DNA from 3 places in the Microbispora maris genome. Region 3 is predicted to be linked to each of the others. Evidence: riboswitches for the same ligand, from Rfam matches in the RefSeq annotation. Region 3 holds a riboswitch; each other region holds the start of a gene.
The links. A riboswitch is a leader RNA that binds a small molecule or an ion and turns the genes downstream of it on or off. The one in region 3 is predicted to bind cyclic di-AMP.

Region 1 (5,103 bases), on a different contig from region 3:
CCCGCCGCCCCACCCACACCTACCGATGGGGAGGAGACGGGGAAGGGTCCGCACGGACTCCCCCCCGGCTGCGCATGGCAACTCGACGCCTCTACCTGGCCCGGCACGGCGCGGCCGACGCACTCGGCGAGCTCACCGACATCGGACGCCGGCAGGCGGCCCTGCTGGGCGAACGGCTCGCCGGCGTACCGGTCGACGCCGTGTGGCACTCGCCGCTGCCGCGCGCCGTCGCGAGCGCGCGGGAGCTCGCCCGTCACCTGCCGGACGTGCCCGTGACCGAGGCCGCCGAACTCGTCGACCACGTGCCCTACGTTCCGAGTGCGGCCGAAACGCCTCCGTCCTGGGCCGGCTTCTTCGACGGTTACGACGACGCCGAGGCGGCCTCGGGACGCGGACTCGCCGAGGCCCTGGTCGCCCGGTTCGCGAAGGTCCCCGGCGCCACCGCGGAGGGAGCCCGGCGCGACACACGCGAGGTGCTGGTGACGCACGCCTATCAGATCGCGTGGCTGGTGCGGCACGCACTGGACGCGCCGCCGTCCCGGTGGCTCGGATTGAACAGCGCCGACACCGCGCTGACGGTCATCGACTACCGCGACGGCCTGCCGCCCACGCTCGTGATGTTCAACGACATGAGCCACCTCCCGCCCGACCTGCGCTGGACCGGGTTCCCCGAAGGCGTCAGGCCGTGAAGCCGGGTCCCGGCCGGTCGCCGGAGCGTGGGATCACCGATGACTCTGCGGGCCGCCGCCCGCGACGGCGCTTACTCGGTTGAAAGTTTCATCACGTGCCGGTCCGCGCGCGGTGCGGGCCGGGCCCGTAACGCCAGCTACGTGCGTTTCAGAAGGGCTGACCGCCATCGACGCGCGCGGTCCGCTCTTGACGGGCCCCGGCGAGTCCTAGTTTGCTCCGCCATTATCACCGGCATCGAGACCTGTGGACGCGGCTCTCCGCGTCGTGAATTGTGAGCGCTAACACGCGCCGGCCACGAAAGGAGGGTCTCCATGATCGGAGGCGGTCCGCGGCCGCGCGCCACCCCGGCGGCATCCGGACGTGGCCGGCAGGGGGCGCAGTCGCGTCCTTGACGCGGCGCCCCGCCCGGTCGTATCCGCGCCGCTGCACCATCACCGCCGAACCGCCGAGGGAGAGGAACCCGGGATTGCGCCGCATGTTAGCGCTAACAGCACCGTGGCCGCCCTTGGCCTTTCCATCGCGGACCGTCCCTGCCCGGGCTCCGTGATGCCACTGCGGTTTTTCCTGGCGTGGCCCGCTTCGCCACGCTTCCACCCCCCGAAGGAGGAGAACGAAACAATGGATTCACCCCCCATTCGTGTGACGAGCGGCCGGCGTCGTTCGCCGGTCGGTGTCGGCGTACGCATCGTGGCGGTGCTGGCCGCGTTGGTGGCGGCCACTGCGACGTGGGCGGTGCCGGCGTCGGCGGCGCCGGCACCTCTGGTGAGTGTGGCGTCGGGGCGTTGCCTGGACGTGGCGGGCAACACCGACGCGCTGGGCACCGCTCTGCAGATCTACGACTGCAACGGGCAGGCGAACCAGGGCTTCGAGTTCACCTCCGCCGGTGAGCTGCGGACCTTCAACGGCACCCGGTGCGTGGACGCCTACAACATGGGCACGACGAACGGCACCAAGGTCGTGATCTGGTCCTGCAACGGCCAGAACAACCAGAAGTGGCGCCAGAACGCCGACGGCACCATCGTGGGCGTCGCGTCCGGGCTGTGCCTGGACGTCGTCGGCGCCGGCACCGCCAACGGCAGCCAGATCCAGCTCTACAGCTGCTGGGGCGGCGACAACCAGAAGTGGAGCATCCGCGGAGGCGGCGGCCCGAGCACGACGCCGTCCCCGACGGTGACGCCGACCAGCGGTGGCACGTGCGATCTCCCGTCGACGTACCGCTGGAGCTCGACCGGCGCGCTGGCGACTCCGAAGTCCGGGTGGGTCTCGCTGAAGGACTTCACCAACGTCGTCTACAACGGCAAGCACCTGGTCTACGCGACGACGCACAACACGGGCACGAGCTGGGGTTCGATGAACTTCGGCCTGTTCACCAACTGGTCCGACATGGCCTCGGCCAGCCAGAACACGATGCCCTTCTCGGCCGTCGCGCCCACGCTGTTCTACTTCGCCCCGAAGAACATCTGGGTGCTGGCCTACCAGTGGGGCGGGACCGCCTTCTCCTACCGGACGTCGAGCGACCCCAGCAACGTGAACAGCTGGTCCGCGCAGCAGACGCTGTCCACCGCGAGCATCTCCGGCTCGGGCACCGGGCCGATCGACCAGACGCTCATCGGTGACGGCCAGAACATGTACCTGTTCTTCGCCGGCGACAACGGCAAGATCTACCGGCAGAGCATGCCCATCGGGAACTTCCCGGGCAGCTTCGGCTCCAACTACACCCAGATCATGAGCGACACGACGAACAACCTGTTCGAGGGCGTCGAGGTCTACAAGCTCCAGGGCCTGAACAAGTACCTGATGCTGGTCGAGTCGATCGGCTCGCAGGGCCGTTACTTCCGCTCGTACACCGCCTCCAGCCTGGGTGGTTCGTGGACCCCGCAGGCCACGAGCGAGAGCAACCCCTTCGCGGGCAAGGCCAACAGCGGCGCCACCTGGACCAACGACATCAGCCACGGTGACCTGGTGCGCAACAACCCCGACCAGACCAAGACCGTGGACGCCTGCAACCTGCAGCTGCTCTACCAGGGTCGCAGCCCCAGCTCCGGCGGCGACTACGGCCTCCTGCCCTACCGGCCGGGCGTGCTGACGCTGCAGCGCTGATGATGTGACGCAGGACTCATGAGGCCTCCGGTCGGTGTCGCCGACCGGAGGTTTCCTGTTTCCGGACGCGCGGGCGCGCGTCGAGTTCCCGGCCTGCGACGACGCAGGCCGGGAATCGTCTTCCTCGCGCCCGGCGTCAGATTCCCGGGCGTACGGCGGTGAGGAAGCCGCTCCTCCAGTAGCCCTTGAGGCTGTCGATGTGGACCACCGCGCCGCTGTGGGGGGCGTTGATCACCTTCTTGTGCCCGATGTACATGCCCACGTGGCCGCCGCCGCTGGTGAATACGAGGTCGCCGGGCTTGAGGTGGGCCAGGGAGACCTTCTTCTTGACGGCGTCGAGCATCGACCACGTCGTGCGCGGGAGCTTGATCCCGGCCTTGCGCCAGGCGAACTGGACCAGCCCGGAGCAGTCGAACGCCCGCGGGCCTGTGGCGCCCCACACGTAGGGATCGCCGAGCTGCTTCTTCGCCACCTTGATGGCGCGCTTGGCCTTCTCCTGCTGCAGGGCGGACTTGGTGAGCTTCTTGTCCGCCGCGGCGTTCGGGGCGGCCGCGGCGGTGGCCGGCGCCGTGGTCGCCGTCGGGGTCGGGGTCGTGGGTGCCGCTGGGGTGTCCGAGGTGGCGCCCGTCGCGGGGGGCTGGGGCGGGATGAGCGTCGAGGCGGGCTGTGGTGCCGTGACCGTCCCCGTTGCGGCGGTCGCGGGCAGCGCGCCGAAGGCCGCGACAGAGGCGGTGAGCGCGACGCCACCGATCGTGACGCGGGCGATGCGGGACAGAGTGGCGGGGTTGGCAGACAGGGGATCTCTCCTAGAGTCTTCCGCTTGCGCCTACCGGGTTAGCTGACGGATTCGGGCAGGGAAGTCGCCCTACGGCGCGTGGCGCGCCGATTCACCCCGGACCTTCGTGCGAAGGTCGACTGGTTCCCCGGCTCCGTGCTTCCTTGCCGCACGGATTCGGCGTCACCGGCGCCCCGGGGGGCGGAGAGGACATGGCGGCGGTGACAGTGGATTTTCGTTTTCAAGCACGGCGGTGCCGGTTCCGCGACGGCGGCGTCATGGGGTACGCCGCCGTCGCAGGGCAAGGAAACTACCAAGCTCGCCCATATTCGGGCAAAGGGCACATAAAGGGTAAGAAGCCCATAAAAAGGATCACGCCTGCATAAGTGCAGGTCAGAGCCGTGTCATCGGAAAAAACGTGGCGCTCGTCACATCCGCGCGAGAGCCGGTGTGACGCCCTCGGCTCGTGAAGATCAGCGCGTACGCCAGAACGTGCCGTTGGCCGAGGGGTCGTCGGGGTCGCCCTGCGGCACGGTGAAACCCGCACCCCACAGGGTGGCCGTCCCCGGCCTGCGCGCGATCGAGGACAGGACGGCGTCGGTGCCCGCCTTCCGGGGGAGGGGGACGCTCCTCCACGCCGAGCCCGTCACCTGCCACAGGATGGCGTTCCAGCTGCCCTGCACGACCCACATGCCGCCCTTGCCGTCGGGCTCCACCTCCGTGTACGGCTGCGCGTTGACGGCCCCGACCGAGGTGGCCCACGACGTGCCGTTCCAGCGCATCACCAGGGTGCGGTTGTAGGTGACGTCGTCACCCTCGTCGTTCGCGCCCTCCCAGGTGACGCCGCCGACGGCCCACACGTTCCGCGGGCTCACGACGGCGATGTCGTTGAGGAACGCGGCCGCGCCGGGGGCGGGCAGCTTGACCGCGGGTGTGGGCACCAGCGCCCAGGACCTCCCGTTCCACCGCATGATCACGGGACGGTCGCCCTTGCTCCCCGCCGCCCAGACGTCGCGGGCCTTGTACGCGTCGACGGCGGCGGCGTGGGCCGGCAGCCGGACGCTCTGCCACGAGGACCCGTTCCAGCGCCTGGCCGAGGCGAAGGACCCGGCCACCGCCCAGACGTCCTTCGCGCCCGTCGCGTCGGCGTCCGCCGCCGGGAACGCGCCGCCCAGCGAGAAGGCGGTCCACGCGCGGCCGTTCCACCGGGCGGCCTTCCCCTGGCCGAAGACCCACACGTTCGTGTTCGAGGTGGCCGCCACGGCCTTCAGCTCGTACGGCGGGGCGCCGGGGACCACCTGCCACGCCCGGCCGTCGTACCTCTGGACCAGGCCCCGCTGCTTCCCGTTCGCGACCCGGTGACCGGCCGCCCACACCGACCCGTCGCCCAGGACCGTCACGTCGTCGAGGACGTCGTCGCCGGGCAGGGTGTTCACCCCGGCCGGCCGCCATGCGGCGGCCTCCCCGGCCCGGCCGCCCTCGTGGGTCACGCCGGAGGCCGCCACGGCAGGCGCGCACGCCAGCGCGAGCGCCGTCAT
Region 2 (5,103 bases), on a different contig from region 3:
TAGCGACAGGCGTAACAACAGTCACCTTTGCGGACGCTGACAATTCACGTCAAGATCATTATCTGACCGGCCGTGAACGGCGGTCAATGACGATCGAGGTGCAGCAACATCCGGGTGTTCCCCAGAGTGTTCGGCTTGACGTGCTCCAGGTCGAGGAACTCGGCGACACCCTCGTCGTACGACGCGAGCAGTTCCGCATACACCTCGGGAGAGACCGGTGTGCCCTGAATGGGCCGGAAGCCGTGCCGGGCGAAGAACTCGACCGCGAACGTGAGGCAGAAGACCCTCCGCACGCCGAGGTCCCGGGCGGTCTCGATGAGCGCGGCGACGATCCGGTGGCCGATCCCCCCACCGCGCACCGCGGGGTCCACGGCGACGGTCCTGATCTCGGCGAGGTCCTCCCACAGCACGTGCAGCGCGCCGCAGCCGACGATCTGCCCGTCCACCTCCGCGACCCAGAACTCCTGCACGTCCTCGTACAGCGTCACCGTGCTCTTCTTGAGGAGCCGGGGGCCGACGCCCGAGTACGCGTCGACGAGACGCCGGATCGCCCGGACGTCCGGCGTCCTGGCCCGGCGCACCGTCACGGCCGTGGCACCCGATCCACTGGATGTCTGCGCGGTGACCTGCTCCATGAGCGGTCAGCCTAGCCGGACGGGATCGGATCGCCCGCAGTCGGCGCGAACGACCTCTCCGGATAACGGTCATTCCCAAACACCACGCCCGACATGAGGTCTGACCCTCTGTAGCCGTAAGGATACGGAAGGACGCCCGGCCGCCCTGCGCGACCTCGATCCGGTTCGTCCTACTTTTTCCGGCAGCCCGCACGGCACGTCCAACACCTCAGATCACTCCAAACCCAGGTGAACGCGGATGTATCCCCATTGAGCCCGTGACCCAGCTGTGATCGTTTGGTTGTCAAACGTAGACGGGTTTCGGAGTTCTGGTTGAGCAAGAACTCGCCGTGCACTATCGTCCAGCGACGATGCCGGTCATCGTGAGCGCTCACGGCGGCCGGGCGCCGAATCTTCGAAGCACCGAGTGCGGAGGGGAGCCGGGGACCCAACTGCAGGATCAGGATCGGTTCGGTCTCAGATCGTCAAGGGGTGAATCCGCCAAGGTAGGGCTACTCCGGCCCGAACCCGTCAGCTAACCCGGTAGGCGCTCAGTAGCGCCCCGCCACATGGCCATGCTCCACGACACGGCCTGCCGCGGGGCGCATGTGGGAGAGGAGCTCGGTTGCGCACGCGTGGAGGACGGCCGGCGGGCAGGCACGCCCGCCGCCGACGGTCCGGATCCGGCACGGCCGGTCCGGCTGCCATCCGCCGATTGGCGTTCGTCGGCGTCGCGCTCACCGCGATCACGTTCGGCGCCCCGGTGGTCCGCGCCACCGCCGACCCCAAGCCGAGCCTCAAGGAGCTCACGGAACAGGTCGAGAGCCTCTACACCGAGATCGAGAGCCTCACCGAGCAGTACAACGGCGAGCGCGTGCGGCTCAAGGCGGCCGAGCGGTCCGCCGAGCTCGCCAAGAAGAACCTCGCCAAGAGCGAGGCCGAGCTGGAGGTCCGCCGGCAGAAGGCCAGCGCCCTCGCGCAGCACTCCTACATGACCAACGGGCTCGGCAACGCGCTCGTGCTCATCGACAGCGACGCCGACCCGCGGAAGTACCTGAGCCAGGCCTCCACGACGTACGCGCTGGAGCTGCAGGAGAGCCAGGAGGTCGCCGAGGTCACCAAGGCCATGGACGCCGCCGCGCGGGCCAGGGAGAGCGCCTCCGCCCGGCAGGCCGAGGTCAAGAAACTGCTCACCGGCCTCGACTCCCGCCGCGACAAGATCACCAAGCTGATCAAGAAGACCGAGAGCAGCCTCTACCGGCAGGTCGCCCGCACGGTCGGCAGCGAGACGCGCAGCCGGATGTCGTTCCCGATCGTGGGCGACGGCAAGGCCGCCCAGGCCGCGCGCTGGGCTCTCAGGCAGCAGCTCAAGCCGTACGTGTGGGGCGCCGAAGGCCCGAGCTCCTTCGACTGCTCTGGCCTGGTCATGGCGGCCTACCAGGCCGTCGGCATCAGCCTGCCCCACTACACGGGCGACCAGTGGACGGCCGGCACGCACATCTCCCGCGACCAGCTCCGCCCCGGCGACCTGGTGTTCTTCTACTCCGACCTGCACCACGTGGGCATCTACATCGGCGGTGGCTACATGATCCACGCGCCGCGCACGGGAGACGTCATCCACATCGCGAAGATCGCCGGACGGCCGTTCGCGGGAGCGGTGCGCGTCGCCGACTGACCCGGGCCACGAGAGCGTGCGCTCCGGAGCGCACGCGGCCGGCCCCGGCCCGGAGACCGCGCGATCCGGAGCCACCACCGTGCGGTCCGGATCGCGGTCAGATGAGGCGGCGGCGCGCCGCCCAGGCGACGGCCTCGATCGCCGTCGCGACGCCGATGCGGTCGCAGATGCACCGCAGCCGCCGCCGCACCGTACGCCCGCTGACGTCGAGACTGCGGCCCACCCGGTCCGCGGTCACGCCCTTGGCCAGCTCCGCGAGAAGAAGTAAGTCCTCATCGGTGAGACCGGCACGATCAAAATCCGAGGCGAGACTGTCACCTCGGTAGACGACCTCGGGAACACCCATCGTCCGCCCTCCCCCACGACGATGATTCGTCGGCCCACCCTCCAGGGACGGTAAACGCCTGCCGCGAAGGTCGTCAAGGTTGGGAGTCGACCCGCCGGTCGTACGCCTCTCTGGCCGCCTCCACATCCTCCATGTGAACCTCGGCCCAGCGCTTGATCGCTTCGAGCAGCGGCAAGAGGTTCTCGCCCAGGGGCGTGAGCCGGTAGTCGACCCGGACCGGCACCGAGGGCGTGACCGTACGGGAGACCAGACCGTCGCGTTCCATCGTCCGCAGCGTCTGCGTGAGCATCTTCTGGCTGACACCGGCGATCATCCGCGCCAGTTCGCTGTAGCGGAGCGGGCCGTGGGCCAGCGCGGTGAGCGCCAGGCTCGCCCACTTGTCGCTGAGCGTGTCGAGCAGCTTCCGCGACGGACAGGTCGCGACGTACGCGTTGTACCGCTGACGTTCCTCCTCGCGCCGTTCGGCGGCCGTCCGGGTGGCCATGTCTTCCCTCCGCGTTTGTTACGCACTTTTTGGTGCCTACTTACCAAGAGAGAGTAACTCTTCCTACGCTCCCTGCCGTACGGAAGGAGAACCCATGAGAACACTGGTGGCACGAGGCGGTGCCGTACGGCTGGTCGAGACGCCCGAGCCCGAGCCGGGACCGGGGCAGGTGCGGATCAGGGTCGAGGCGGCGGCCGTCAATCCGATCGACCTGCTCACGGCCTCGGGCGCCCTGCCCGACTTCAAGCTCGCGCCCCGGCTGGAGACGTACGCGCTCGGCTGGGACGTGGCGGGCGTGGTCGACCGCGTCGGTCCGGGAGTGACGGGCGTGCTCCCGGGCGAGCGCGTCATCGGGCTGTCGGACCGGCTGACGGAGCCCGTCAAGGCCCAGGCGGACCTGGTGGTGCTGGACGAGACGGCCGTCGCGCCCGCACCCGCCGGAGCGACCGCGCCCGAGGCGTCGACGTTGCCGCTGAACGCGCTCACCGCCGTCCAGGCGCTCGACCTCACCGGGCTCGCCGAGGGCGAGACCCTGCTCGTCACCGGAGCGGCCGGGGGCCTGGGCGGCTATCTGGTGGAGCTGGCCGTGGCACGGGGGATCAGGGTCGCCGCGGTCGCGGCACCCCGCGACGAGCCGCTGGTGCGGGGCTTCGGCGCGGAGTGGTTCGTGCCGCGGGGCGCCGACCTGGCCACGGCCGCCAGGGCCGTCGTACCCGGCGGCGTCGACGGCCTGGTGGACGCGGCGGTCGTCGGCCTGCCCGCGCTGGACGCCGTGCGCAACGGAGGCGCGTTCGTCACCGTCGTCGCCGGACAGGCCCCGATCCCGCTGCGCGGCATCCGGGTCTCGACGGTGTCCGTCGGCGCCGACGCGGCCCAGCTACGGGACGTCGCGAAGCTGGCCGAGGAGGGACGGCTGACCATGCGAATCGCCGGCACCTATCCGCTGGAGCGGGCGGCCGAGGCGTACGAGCGCCTGCGGAGGGGCGGCCTGCGCGGCCGGCTGGTCCTGCTGCCCTGACAGTACGGCCGCGGGCCGGACGGCCATGCCGTCCGGCCCGCGGGCAGGAGATCGGACGCAGGGATCGGGATCGACCGATCAGGAACGACCGAGCAGCTCACGCACCCGGTCACGGCCCACGGCCAGCAGCAGCGTGGGCAGGCGCGGGCCGGTGTCGCGGCCGACGAGCAGGCGGTAGAGCAGGGCGAAGAAGGCCCGCTGGGCCGCCTTCAGCTCGGGCGTGGCCGCCTTGGCGTCCATGTCGAGCCCGGCCTGCACCTTAGGCACGCCGTACACGAGGGTGGTGAGCCCGTCGAGCGACCAGTGCGCGTCGAGACCCTCCGCCAGCAGGCGCAGCGACTCGCGGTCCTGCTCGCCGAGCGTGTCGAGCAGTTCCTTGTCGGGCGTCTCGCGCACCTGCGTGCGCTCCTCCGCGGGCAGGTACGTGTTCACCCAGTGCCGGGCGCGGTCGAGCCGCGGCCGCAGCTCGTCCAGCCCGGCGATCTCCGGGTCGAACGCGCGCAGGATGCGCAGCGTCTGCTCCTCGTGCCCGGTGGCGATGTCCACCACCGAGGCGAGCGTCCGGTACGGCAGCCGTCGCGGCGTCTCGGGCAGGACCCGGGAGGCCGTGCTCGACGCGCGGCGGTAGGCCGCCTGGTCGGCCGGCAGCGCCGTGCCGTCCTGCACCTTCCTGGTCAGCGTGTCCCACTCGTCGTACATCCGCTGGATCTCCTGGTCGAAGGAGACCTTGAACGACTGGTTGGGACGGCGGCGGGCGTAGAGCCAGCGCAGCAGCGCCGGCTCCATGATCGACAGGGCGTCGGCCGGGGTCGGCACGCCGCCCTTGGAGCTGCTCATCTTGGCCATGCCGCTGATGCCGACGAAGGCGTACATCGGCCCGATCGGCTGCGGCGCGTCGAACACCTCACGGACGATCTGACCGCCGACGACGAACGACGAGCCCGGCGAGCTGTGGTCGACGCCCGA
Region 3 (5,103 bases):
ACAGCGAGCCTCCGCCAAGGAGGAGATCGAGCGGGTGCGCGAGCAGCTCAAGGCGGCCCGCGCGGAGAACTCCGACCTGCGGCGCAAGCTGCACGAGGCCCGCGAGCGGGTCAGGGCCGCCGAGGCCAGGACGGCCGAGCTGGAGGCGGAGACGTCCGAGGCGCGGGCCAGGGTCGCGAGCGCCAACGGCGCGGCCGAGTCCGAGCTGCGCCGGCTCAGGGAGCGCCTGGCGGACGCCGAGCGCCAGCTGGAGGCCAGCCGCAGGGCCGCCCGCGAGGGCCGCAGCATCGAGGACGCCCGGGTGCGGGTGCTGCTGGACGCGCTCCAGGACACCGCCGCGGGGCTGCGCAAGGAGCTCGGCCTGCCCACGACGATCAGCAGGCCCGCCGACTACGTGACCGCCGTCGTGCCGGGCGAGCCGGGCGTGACGGCCGTGCCCGCGCGGGCGCTGGCCAACGACGACCCCCAGCTGCTCGACCAGCTCCTGGCCCTCCCGCACCTGCACCTGATCGTCGACGGCTACAACGTGACCAAGACCGGCTACCCATCGCTGACCCTCGCCGACCAGCGGGCCCGGCTGCTCACCGGGCTCGGCGGGCTCGCCGTCCAGACGCGGGCGGAGGTGACGTGCGTCTTCGACGGCGCCGAGCTGAACGGGCCCGTCCAGGTGTCCGCGCCCCGCGGGGTCCGGGTGATGTTCAGCGCGCCCGGGGAGATCGCCGACGACCTCATCCGCACGCTGGTGCGGGCGGAGCCCCCGGGGCGGTCGATCGCGGTCGTCTCCTCCGACCGGGAGGTGGCCGAGTCGGTGCGCCGCATGGGCGCGCGCCCGGTGCCCTCGCTCCTGCTGCTGCGCCGGCTCGGCCGCGGCTGAGCGCCCGTACGCACGCTCCGGACCCGCGTCGTCGCCCTGGGTCATGACCACCGCGAATACCTGCGACTAGGTTGAAGCTTCAAGATCGCCTGGATAGAGTCGCGCGCAGGTTTCGTAGATCTAAAAAGGGGGCCTCAGTGCGAGGGCGTGTGCCGGTGGCCGCCGGTTTGGCCGCCGTGGTCCTGCTGATGCCGGTGACGGGCGCGCAGGCGGATCCGAAGCCCACAGTCGCGCAGGCCAAGGCGAAGCTGAACAAGCTCAACGAGCAGGCCGACAAGCTCGTCGACCGCTACAACGCGGCCAACGAGAAGTGGAAGAAGGCGAGGCAGAAGTACCTCGCCGTCAACGAGGACTACAAGAAGCACAACGTCCGGGTGGAGGAGCTCCGCGCCGGGCTGGTCACGATGGCCGTCAACAGCTACCAGGTCGGCGACATGGGGTCGTGGGGCGGCGTCTTCTACAGCTCGAACCCCGACTCCATGCTCAGCGGCCTGGCCACGCTCAACCACATCTCGGCCGAGCGTGCGGGGCGGTTGCGGGAGTACGAGGGCGCGATCCAGGGCCTCAAGGACCGCCGCGACCAGAGCAAGGCGTCCTACAAGGAGGCCGCCGACGTCAGGAGCGAGCTCGCCGACGAGAAGGAGAAGGTCGACAAGCTCGTCAGGGAGCAGATGAAGCTGCTGCGCTCGCTCGGGACGTACAACCCGGGCAACCCGAACAGCGCCGGCGTCGTCTACACCGGACCGGCGTCGGGCAACGCGCTGGCGGCCCTCCAGTTCGCCTACAAGCAGGTCGGCAAACCGTACCGCTACGGAGGGACCGGGCCGGACTCCTGGGACTGCTCGGGCCTCGTGCAGGCCGCCTGGTCGGCGGCGGGGGTGACCCTGCCCAGGACGAGCTACGAGCAGTGGGCCTGGGGTGCGAGCCGCAGGGTCTCCCTGGACGAGCTCCAGCCGGGCGACCTGCTCTGGCACGCCGGTTACGGGCACGTCGGCATCTACGCCGGCGACGGCAAGGTCGTCCACGCGCCGCAGACCGGAGATGTTGTGAAGATTGTCACACTCGCCGAGTATCACGCCATCGGTGCCGTCCGTCCCTGACGTCCCGCCGTGTCTGTGATGGTTGTGGCTAATGTGGCCGAATTCGGGGTCTGTGACAGGACTGTGAGCAGAGTCACATTTAGTCCATCCGTGCCATGGGTACGCTGCGGTTTCTTCTTCGCGACCTTCGTTATCCGATCTTTATCCGGCGGCGGGGCTTTGCCGAACGCGCCGGGTCCTCGGTAGCTTCTGGGCCGCGGCGAGCACGCCTCGCCGCCGCGAACCGGTCCGGCCGGCCGGTAGCGCAGACAATTCCACCGTCATCGGCGCCCCCGACACCCTCCCCCTCGCGGGATCCCCGGCGCCGGTGGCCTGCCGAGTCCGTGCAGTCAGGAGGCACGGAGCCGGGGAACCATCGACCTTCACGCGAAGGTCCGGGGTGAATCGGCGCATCGCGCGCCGTAGGGCGACTTCCCAGCCCGAACCCGTCAGCTAACCCGGTAGGCGTTTGCGGAAGAGCCGAGGAGAGATCCTGTCTACCACCCCCGCTAGCCTGTCCCGTCTTGCCCGAATTGCCCTTGGAGGTGCCGCTTTGACGGCATCCGTAGGGGTCGCCGGTGCGCATCCGGCGGCGGCCGACACGGTGACGGTCACGGTCGTCAAGACAGCCCCCGAGACGAAGACGGCCACGAAGACGGCCACGGCGACCGGTGCGAACACCGCCGCCCGCAAGGCCGCGGCGAAGAAGCAGGCGACCAAGAAGAAGTCCGCCACCAAGCGGAAGGTCAGCAGAAGCGCGCTCCAGCGGGCCAAGGCCCGGCGCGCGGTGCAGACCGCCAGGAAGCAGATCGGTGACCCCTACCGCTACGGGGCCACCGGGCCGGGCGCGTTCGACTGCTCGGGCCTGGTCCAGTACGCCTGGCGCAAGGCCGGCGTACGGCTGCCGCGCACGACGTGGTCCATCCGCGGCGCGGTCAGGAAGAAGGTGTCCTGGGGGCACTTCGAGCCCGGTGACCTGATCTTCACCAGCGGCGGCGGCCACGTCGGCATGTACGTCGGGCACGGCAAGATGGTCCACGCTCCGCACAGCGGCACGCGGGTGCGGATCGACAAGCTGGACGCCTACCGGAGGAGCACCTTCGTGGGTGCCGTCCGTCCGGGCGTCTGAGGACGCCGGTCACCAAGCCCCCTCGACCGGCGCCGTCCATGCGGCCCCGTCCACCTCGCCGAGGTGGACGGGGCCGTGGCATGTGCTGGCTACCATGCACGGCGTGACTGTCACGAGCGGCGTGCCCGCGGGTGTGCCGGGCGTGCGCGCCGCGGCCGGCCGGCGCCGGCCCGCGGATCCGTCCCGCGGGGCCCGTCCCCGCCGTGTCGCGGCCGTGGCCGTCGCGCTGGCCGCGCTGCTCGCCGGGCCGGCGGCCGCGGCCCCGCCCGATCCGCTGCTCGCCCTGCGGCTCGACGCCCGCGCCGCCGTGCGGGAGCATCCGGGCATGTGGACCGGCGCCTCCGTCGCCCGCGGCGCGCGGGCGGTCGTCGTCGGGTCGCCCCGGCCGCTGGTCGCCGAGATCGCCGCGCTGGCCGATCGCGCGGACCGTACGGTGACGAGGATCTGGGGCGGGTACGGCGGCGCGGTGGTCCTCGTGCCCCGCGGCGAGGAGCAGGCCGCCGTGCTGGCCGCGCCGGCGAAGGTGGACGGCCTGGCGGCCGTCGCCACCGGCGGCCGGGTGATCGTGCAGCCGGCCGCGTTCGCCCGCCTGTCCGCGACCGGCCGCCTGGTCGTCGTGACCCATGAGCTGACGCACGTCGCGACCGCCGGTCCCCGCGCCGTCCCGATGTGGCTCCTGGAGGGCTTCGCCGACTACGTGGGCTACCTGGACAGCGGGCTGCCGGTCCGGACGGTGGCCGCCGAGCTGGCCGCGGACGTGGCCGCCGGCAGGCCGGCGCTGCGGGAGCTGCCGGGGCCCGGCGACTTCGCGGCCAGGCCCGCCCAGGCGTACGAGGAGGCGTGGCTGGCCTGCCGCTACATCGCCGACCGGTTCGGCGAGCGGAGGCTGGTGGCCCTCTACCGCGCCGCGCGGCGCGAGGAGATCGGCGCCGCCCTGCGGGAGGTGCTCGGGCTGACCCCCGGCCGCCTGACCCTCGAATGGCGGGCGTACGCGCGCGGGCAGCTCGCCCGGTCCTGATCGGCGTACGGCGGCGGGACGGCCGCGGCTGCGACAATGCCTTCTCGGGCGGCGCGGGCGGACCGCGCGCGGCACGCCGGGGGTGAGGATGACGAAGCGGACGCTGATCGTCACGAACGACTTCCCGCCCAGACCGGGCGGCATCCAGGCGTTCGTGCACGGCCTCGCCTCACGCAGGCCGCCCGGTTCGGTGGTCGTGTACGCCCCGCGCTGGAAGGGGTGCGAGGACTTCGACGCCCGCCAGCCGTACGAGGTGGTCCGTCACCCCTCCTCGCTGATGCTGCCGACGCGCTCGGTGGCGAGGAGGGCGGCGGCCCTGGTCGAGGACGGCGCCACCGTCGTATTCGGCGCGGCGGCGCCGCTGGGGTTGCTCGCCCCCGCTCTGCGCGCCGCGGGCGCGGGGCGGATCGTCATGCTCACCCACGGGCACGAGGCGTCCTGGGCCCGCCTGCCCGGCGCGCGCGCCCTGCTGCGCCGCATCGGTGCGGGGGCCGACGTCGTGACCTACCTCGGCGGCTACACCCGCCGCCGGATCGCGAGGGCCGTCCCCGCCTCCCGGCTCGTACGGCTCGCGCCGGGCGTGGACACCGACGCCTTCCGTCCCGGAGCGGGCGGCGACCGGGTCCGGGCCTCGCTCGGCCTCGGCGACCGGCCGGTGGTCGTGTGCGTCTCGCGGCTGGTGCCGCGCAAGGGCCAGGACGTGCTGCTGCGGGCCTGGCCGCTCGTCCTGCGGCGGGTCCCCGGCGCGGTCCTGCTGCTGGTCGGCGGCGGCCCCTTACGGCGGTCGCTGGAGCGCGGCGCCGCCCGGGCCGGCCTGCGCGGCTCGGTGGTCGTCACCGGGTCCGTCCCCTGGGCGTCCCTGCCGGCCTACTACGACGCGGGCGACGTCTTCGCGATGCCCTGCCGCAGCAGGTTCGGGGGCCTGGACGTGGAGGGCCTCGGCATCGTCTACCTGGAGGCGTCGGCCACCGGGCTGCCGGTGGTCGCCGGGTCCTCCGGAGGC

Region 1: it holds a riboswitch for cyclic di-AMP, as region 3 does, so the genes downstream of both, AAH991_RS07410 (C40 family peptidase) here and AAH991_RS11245 (C40 family peptidase) in region 3, are expected to answer to the same signal.
Region 2: it holds a riboswitch for cyclic di-AMP, as region 3 does, so the genes downstream of both, AAH991_RS00015 (C40 family peptidase) here and AAH991_RS11245 (C40 family peptidase) in region 3, are expected to answer to the same signal.

What each region holds. Positions count from the first base shown of each region.
Region 1 covers NZ_JBDJAW010000004.1:214,626-219,728, reverse strand. The annotation lists gene AAH991_RS07420 (histidine phosphatase family protein) at 75-689, shown strand; gene AAH991_RS07415 (non-reducing end alpha-L-arabinofuranosidase family hydrolase) at 1,309-2,790, shown strand; gene AAH991_RS07410 (C40 family peptidase) at 2,927-3,262, opposite strand; cyclic di-AMP (ydaO/yuaA leader) riboswitch at 3,599-3,758, opposite strand; gene AAH991_RS07405 (hypothetical protein) at 4,039-5,103, opposite strand, start outside.
Region 2 covers NZ_JBDJAW010000001.1:327-5,429, forward strand. The annotation lists gene AAH991_RS00010 (amino-acid N-acetyltransferase) at 84-635, opposite strand; cyclic di-AMP (ydaO/yuaA leader) riboswitch at 1,026-1,179, shown strand; gene AAH991_RS00015 (C40 family peptidase) at 1,330-2,289, shown strand; gene AAH991_RS00020 (helix-turn-helix domain-containing protein) at 2,387-2,635, opposite strand; gene AAH991_RS00025 (winged helix-turn-helix transcriptional regulator) at 2,709-3,119, opposite strand; gene AAH991_RS00030 (NADP-dependent oxidoreductase) at 3,214-4,137, shown strand; gene lysS (lysine--tRNA ligase) at 4,216-5,103, opposite strand, start outside.
Region 3 covers NZ_JBDJAW010000007.1:57,122-62,224, reverse strand. The annotation lists gene AAH991_RS11255 (NYN domain-containing protein) at 1-874, shown strand, start outside; gene AAH991_RS11250 (C40 family peptidase) at 1,012-1,974, shown strand; cyclic di-AMP (ydaO/yuaA leader) riboswitch at 2,278-2,436, shown strand; gene AAH991_RS11245 (C40 family peptidase) at 2,507-3,082, shown strand; gene AAH991_RS11240 (gluzincin family metallopeptidase) at 3,186-4,100, shown strand; gene AAH991_RS11235 (glycosyltransferase family 4 protein) at 4,189-5,103, shown strand, end outside.